DNA from 2 places in the Stenotrophomonas sp. GSD10 genome. Region 2 is predicted to be linked to the other one. Evidence: riboswitches for the same ligand, from Rfam matches in the RefSeq annotation. Region 2 holds a riboswitch; the other holds the start of a gene.

Region 1 (3,372 bases), 1.0 Mb from region 2:
GGAAGGTATCGGCGTTGCTGGTCCAGAACGGCGCTTCCTGGCCCAGCGAAATGCCGCGCACGTAGCTGGCGTAGGCGTTGAGCTGGTCAGTGGCCTTCCACACCAGCGCGGTCTGTGGCAGGAAGCGCGACAGTCGGCTGTGGCGCTGCGGGTTTCCGCGCTTGTCGTAGGCACGCTCGTCCAGGCGCACGAAGCGGCCGCCGGCCAGCCACTGCCAGTCATCGCCGAAGCTCATCCGATCCAGCGCGAAGAACGCGGTCTGGCGGCTGTCCAGGCGCCGTGCGGAGGGGCCCGGCATCTTCGGCGACGGTTCAAATACCGGAACCGGCGCTTCGTGGATGTTGCTGGTGCCGACGTACTCGTTGACGCTCGGGCGCTTGTCCACGGTGCGGCGGAAGTAGTCGGCACCGACGGTCAGCTGGTGACCGACGCTGCCGGTCTCGAAGCGGCCGCGCAGCTCGGCACGCGCCTGCTGGTTGCGGCGGGTGTCGTCCGGGCTGCGGTAGTCGTAGACGTCGTAGTCGCCGTTGGGCGCGAAGTAGTTGCCCGGCACGCTGCCGTCGGCACATTGTGCGGCGTAGTAGCAGCCGTAGGCGAAGGCGACGTTGTCATCGATCACCGAGCGGCTGTGGCCGACCGAGACGCGCGACTGCCAGGCGTCGTTGAAATCGTAGGTATGCAGGGCGGTGATGTTGGTGCTGGCGATATCCACCGGGCGCTGCCACGGCTGGTAACCCAGCAGGTGTTCGCGGTCGACGCCACGCGGCAGCTCGCGTGCGCCCAGCAGCTGGTAGCCCGAGACCGAGCGCTGCGAACTGGTCTGGTAGTTGGCATCCACTTCCAGCTTGCCGCGTTCGCCGATCAGCCAGTCGGCGGCCAGCGAGTAGAAGTTGCGGCGGCCATCGGCGTGCTCGACATAGGAGTTGCTGGAATCCCACGCAGCGTTCAGGCGCAGGCCGAAGCGCGGGGTGATCCAGTGGCCGACATCGACGGCGACATAGCGCGAGCCTTCCGAATCGGTGCCGAGCGTGGCGGTGCGCACTTCGGCCGGACGCTTGCCGATGTAGTTGATGATGCCGCCCGGCGCCATCACGCCTGCAGCCAGGCCGGCTTCACCCTTGAGGATCTCCACCGCCTGCACGTTCTCCAGCGCCAGGCGTTGTTCGCCGGCGATGGACAGGCCGTTGAAGCGGTAGCCGGTGGCCGCGTCCAGCGCGAAGCCGCGGATGGCGATGTTCTGGTAGTAGCCCACCGGCGCATACGCATCGCCCAGCGAGGCATCGTTGCTGGCCAGCTCGGACAGCGTGCGCACCTGGCGACGGTCGAGGTAATCGCGCTCGAGCACGTTCACCGAGGCCGGCGTGTCTTTCCAGCTGCCGCCACCGAAGGCGTTGACGCGCGAGGTATCGGTCTTCGGTTTGCCGGCCTGCACGCGCACCGCCGCCAGTTCGGTCGGCGAGCGTTCGGCGCCGGTGGCAGCCGCATCGGGGAGGCATCGGCCTCGCTGGCATGCAACGGCAGCGCGGCACAGAGGGCGAGGGCGAGCAGGGTGGGGCGCAGGCAGCGGTTCATTCGATTCGTCTTCGGACAACAAGGGAGACGAAGCGACGGCGCGCAGGTGCACCGGCCCGGAACGGGGGTGTGGCTGCGGCTCAAAGCTCCCTACGCCGGTGCAAACCGGATCAGGTTCCAAGGGACTCTCTCAGCCTGGCAGATCCAGGCACCCCCGCTTCAGATGACCATTTCACTACAAATGGTACGGATTTGCGAGCGCCGCCCGGGGTCGGCTCCCTTTCCGCAGGAAAGGGCTCTGACCCAAATGATGCGTCCCCGGCGGTGCGCCAACCAGCTCAGGCGGCGGCGCGCAGCGCCTGCAGCAGTGCCTGCCCCGGCGCGCTGCGGAACCACGCCGGATGCCCCAGCATGAAGGGCTGCCAGGCCACGTCGGCATTCGCGGTGGAGCCGGTGATGCCCTCGAAGTACTCCACTTCGGACAGTGCGAAGTCGAAATGGACCATCGGCAGCAGGTCCGCCAGCAGTTGCACGCGCGTGGCCGACAGCGGCAGCACCTGCCGATAGCCCTCGAGCAACGCCAGCGCGATATCGATGCGCACCGCCTCCCTGCCGCGTTCCAGCTCCAGCCACGCCACCGCATTGCGTTCGATGGCGGTGGCAAGGTCGAACAGTGCGCTGGTGGGTGAGGCGAGGCCGAAATCCAGCACGGTGCTGACCTGGCCGTCGCGCCACAGCAGATTGGACACGTGCCAGTCGTTGTGTGCCCACAGCCGCGGTTCGTCGCGCAGGCGCTCGGCCAGGCCCGCATGCCAGGGCAATACATCGCGGCGCAGCTGCGCTTCCCACGGGATGCGCGCGAGATAGCGCGCCAGCCCCGGGCGTGCAGGCAGGTCGGCCTTGATTGCTGCGATCGGATCGTCGGCGCGGATCAGATCGTCACGTGCGACCAGCAGATGGGTGCTGCGCTGGGGTGCGTAGTAGCTGGCCGCAGCGCGGTGCAGCTGCGCGAGCGCGCGACCGGCTTCGCGGGCCTGTGCGACGTCGGTCAGCAGCGACCACGACACCGCATCGCGGTACAGGTCCTCGCCCACGCCCAGAGCGTGCAGTTCATACGTCCATTGACCGTGCTCGACGGCCGTCTGGCCATCGGCCGAGGCCAGCACCTGCACCACCGGCACGCCACCGGCGGCGAGATGGGCGATGAAGCGGTGCTCTTCTTCCAGGCAGGACGCACTGCGCACGTTGTGGTGGTGGCGCTTGATGAACACCGGGCCATGCGGTCCGGCAACGATGGCGGCGGCCGACAGCGGGCGTGGGCTGTGCCAGCGCGGTACGCTGCGTTCGCCCAGCTGCGGGTAACGGGCGCTCAGCCATGCGATGTCAGCGGCGTTGATCGGTGGCCAGTCGGCGGCAACCTCGTCGTTGTTGAGGCCCTGCACGCGGTGGGAAGAAGAAGTCATGCCGCAGCCCATGGGGAAGTCACATCCAAGGCTGCGCATTCAACGCCATGCCCGCCGGCAACGCAAACGGGCGGGTCATGGACCCGCCCGTCGTCAGGCGATCAGCCGCCGTGCCGCAGGGTGTGCTTACCAGCCGCGATGACGGCCCCGGTCGTGGTAGTAGCGGTTGTCGTAGTAGCGCTCGCGCTGCCAGCGACGGTCGTCACCCCGGTCGTAGTAGCCGCTGCGGTAATAGCCACGGTCGTAGCGGCGGTCGTAGCGGTTGTCGTAGTAACGCCGGTCGTGGCGGTCGGAAGTGGTCAGGTTGCCGATCGCGCCGCCGGCCACGGCACCGCCGACGGTTGCGGCCGGGTCGCCATTGGACAGCAGGTTGCCGGCCACGCCACCGACCACGGCA
Region 2 (3,372 bases):
AACATGCCCAGCGCGGCACGTCCGCCGGCGGTGTCGTCCAGCGCCGGATACAGCACCACCGCCAGCAGTTGCGCCGCCAGCAGCCAGGCCGAAGGGTGGCGGCGGGCAATGGCCAGCCAACGCGTGGTCACGGCAACAGGCATGGCGTCCTTTCCTCTGGCAACGATGGGCCGAGCATAGCGGTGACCGGCGTGAGGAACGGTCATGCCGGCCAGTGGCCGACACGACCGGCCACGCGTCAGCCCTGGTGGTAGACCTCGGCGCCCGAAGCGCGGAACTCGGCGGACTTTTCCTTCATGCCGGCCTCGGCGTAGTCGCGCACATCCTGGGTGATCTTCATCGAGCAGAAGTGCGGGCCGCACATCGAACAGAAGTGGGCCAGCTTGTGCGCATCCTTGGGCAGGGTCTCGTCATGGAACTCCTTGGCCTTCTCCGGATCCAGGCCAAGGTGGAACTGGTCCTCCCAACGGAACTCGAAGCGTGCCTTGCTCAGGGCGTTGTCGCGCACCTGTGCGCCCGGGTGGCCCTTGGCCAGATCCGCCGCGTGCGCGGCAATGCGGTAGGCCATGATGCCGTCGCGCACATCCTGGCGGTTGGGCAGGCCCAGGTGCTCCTTCGGCGTGACGTAGCAGAGCATGGCGGTGCCGAACCAGCCGATCATCGCCGCACCGATCGCACTGGTGATGTGGTCATAGCCGGGCGCGATATCGGTGGTCAGTGGACCGAGCGTGTAGAACGGCGCTTCGCCGCACTCGCGCAGCTGCTTGTCCATGTTCTCCTTGATCAACTGCATCGGCACGTGGCCGGGGCCTTCGATCATGGTCTGCACATCGTGCTTCCAGGCGATCTTCGTCAATTCGCCCAGCGTCTCCAGCTCGCCGAACTGTGCTGCGTCGTTGGCATCGGCAATGCAGCCCGGGCGCAGGCCGTCGCCCAGCGAGAAGGTCACGTCATAGGCCTTCATGATTTCGCAGATCTCTTCGAAATGCGTGTAGAGGAAGTTCTCCTTGTGGTGCGCCAGGCACCACTTGGCCATGATCGAACCGCCGCGGCTGACGATGCCGGTCACGCGCTTGGCGGTGAGCGGCACATAGCGCAGTAGCACGCCGGCGTGGATGGTGAAGTAGTCCACGCCCTGCTCGGCCTGCTCGATCAGGGTGTCGCGGAAGATCTCCCAGGTCAGCGCTTCGGCGCGGCCATCGACCTTCTCCAGCGCCTGGTAGATCGGCACGGTGCCGATCGCCACCGGCGAGTTGCGGATGATCCATTCGCGCGTTTCGTGGATGTGCCTGCCGGTGGACAGGTCCATCACCGTGTCGCCACCCCAGCGGATCGCCCACACCAGTTTCTCCACTTCCTCGGCAATGCCCGAGGACACGGCGCTGTTGCCGATGTTGGCGTTGATCTTGGTGAGGAAGTTGCGGCCGATGATCATCGGCTCGCTTTCCGGATGGTTGATGTTGTTGGGCAGCACCGCGCGGCCGCGTGCGATCTCGTCGCGCACGAATTCGGGGGTGATGATCTTCTGGATCGACGCACCGAAGGCCTCGCCCGGGTGCTGCTGCAGCAGGGCTGCATCACGGATCGCGTCCAGGCGCTGGTTCTCGCGGATGGCGACGAACTCCATTTCCGGGGTGATGATGCCGCGCCGCGCATAGTGCATCTGGGTGACGTTGGCGCCGGCACGCGCACGTCGCGGCAGGCTGCGCGCGGGGAAGCGCACGGCATCGAGCTTCGGGTCGTGTTCGCGATCGCGCCCGAAAGAAGAGCTGAGGCCATCGAGCTGTTCGGTGTCCCCGCGTTCCTCGATCCACGCACGGCGCACTGCCGGCAGGCCCGCGGAAAGATCGATGCGGGCCTGCGGATCGGTGTACGGGCCCGAGGTGTCGTAGACGGTGACCGGTGCATTCTCTTCGCCGCCGAACAGCGTGGGCGTGCGGGTCAGCGCGATCTCGCGCATCGGCACCTGCAGGTCCGGGCGCGAACCGGGCACATGGATCTTGCGCGAACCGGGGATGGGCCGGGTCACGGATTCGGAGAGTTGCTGGGCCTGTTGCTGCAGGGCGGAGAGCTGTGCGTTCATCGGGCATCGTCCAGGAAGGTCAGGGACGAAGCGGCGGCGCACTGCGCGCGCGCACGGACGGTCCTTGGGCGGAGTCCGGGCACGGCTGCATTGCAAAGCTTCCCTACGCCGGTATGAGCCGGATCAGGTTCCAAGGGACTGTCTCAACCGTGGCCACAAGGCCCGGTACCCCCGCTTCTTGCTGCGCATTAGAGCATAGACCGCCCGCCTCCGGGTTCAGATCCGCTTTCCGGCGGAAAGCGGATCTGACCCCAATCGTCATTCGTTAACAGAACCGTGACGTCGCGTTCAGTAACGTGCACGCCCATCGCGTCGCTGAGATCGATGCGTTCCACGCCGCCTTCGCGGCCCCTGCCCGGCGCGTGCTGCATGCCGCCGGCCATTCGCTGCAAGCTCTGCTCGCTCCCCTCAATCCCCTTGATCGGAGAAGCTCCTTCATGGTGTTTCGCGTTTCCATCGCACTGGTTCTGCTGCTGGTGCTGCTGGCCGGCATCGCGCCCGGCCCCTTCAATACCGTTGTGCAGTCCATGCTGGCCGAGGTCATCCGCAGTGTCGGCTGGCTGTACCTGCTGGTGGTGTTCCTGGCACTGGTGTTCCTGATGTACCTGGCCTTCGGCCGCTTCGGCAACCTGCGCATCGGCGGCGAAGACGCCGAACCCGAATTCTCGCGTGCCAGCTGGATGTCGATGCTGTTCGCGGCCGGCATGGGCATCGGCCTGGTGTTCTGGGGCGCAGCCGAGCCGATCTCGCATTTCAGCAAACCACCGGAAGGACTGGCACCGGAAAGCATGGACGCCGCGCGCGCCTCGATGCGCTACGCGTTCTTCCACTGGGGCCTGCATCCGTGGGCGATCTATGCGCTGATCGGCCTGGCGATGGCGTGGTTCCAGTTCAACCGCAATGGCCGCGGCCTGGTCAGTGACATGCTGCAGCCGATCATCGGCCGCCACCATCGCGGCTGGATCGGGCGCGTGGTCAACATCGCCGCGGTGGTTGCCACCGCGATCGGTGTCGCCACCACGCTCGGCTTCGGCACCATCCAGATTGCCGCCGGCATGGAGCGTGTGTTCGGCCTGCACGCAGGGCCGCCACTGCAGCTGGTGATCATCGCGGTGGCATTCGTGCTGTACATGGCGTCCACGCTCAGCGGCGTCGACCGCGGCGTCAAATGGTTGTCCAACGTCAACCTGGCATTGGCCGCCGTACTGTTGCTGCTGGTGCTGGTGCTCGGCCCGACCGGCGCGATCTTCAACACCTTCACCACCACGCTGGGCTCCTACCTCAACCAG

Evidence for each region. Region 2 has a riboswitch for thiamine pyrophosphate ahead of thiC (phosphomethylpyrimidine synthase ThiC). Riboswitches for the same ligand answer to the same signal wherever they lie in the genome.
Region 1: linked by a shared signal. The riboswitch ahead of N4G47_RS20520 (TonB-dependent receptor) and the one ahead of thiC (phosphomethylpyrimidine synthase ThiC) in region 2 are both predicted to bind thiamine pyrophosphate.

What each region holds. Positions count from the first base shown of each region.
Region 1 is NZ_JAOCMC010000002.1:4,425,120-4,428,491, forward strand. Features, by position in the region: partial or broken gene N4G47_RS20520 (TonB-dependent receptor) at 1-1,572, opposite strand, end outside; TPP riboswitch at 1,643-1,738, opposite strand; gene N4G47_RS20525 (phosphotransferase enzyme family protein) at 1,851-2,975, opposite strand; gene N4G47_RS20530 (glycine zipper 2TM domain-containing protein) at 3,102-3,372, opposite strand, start outside.
Region 2 is NZ_JAOCMC010000002.1:3,389,166-3,392,537, forward strand. Features, by position in the region: gene N4G47_RS15880 (ion channel) at 1-143, opposite strand, end outside; gene thiC (phosphomethylpyrimidine synthase ThiC) at 239-2,083, opposite strand; TPP riboswitch at 2,166-2,266, opposite strand; gene N4G47_RS15890 (BCCT family transporter) at 2,521-3,372, shown strand, end outside.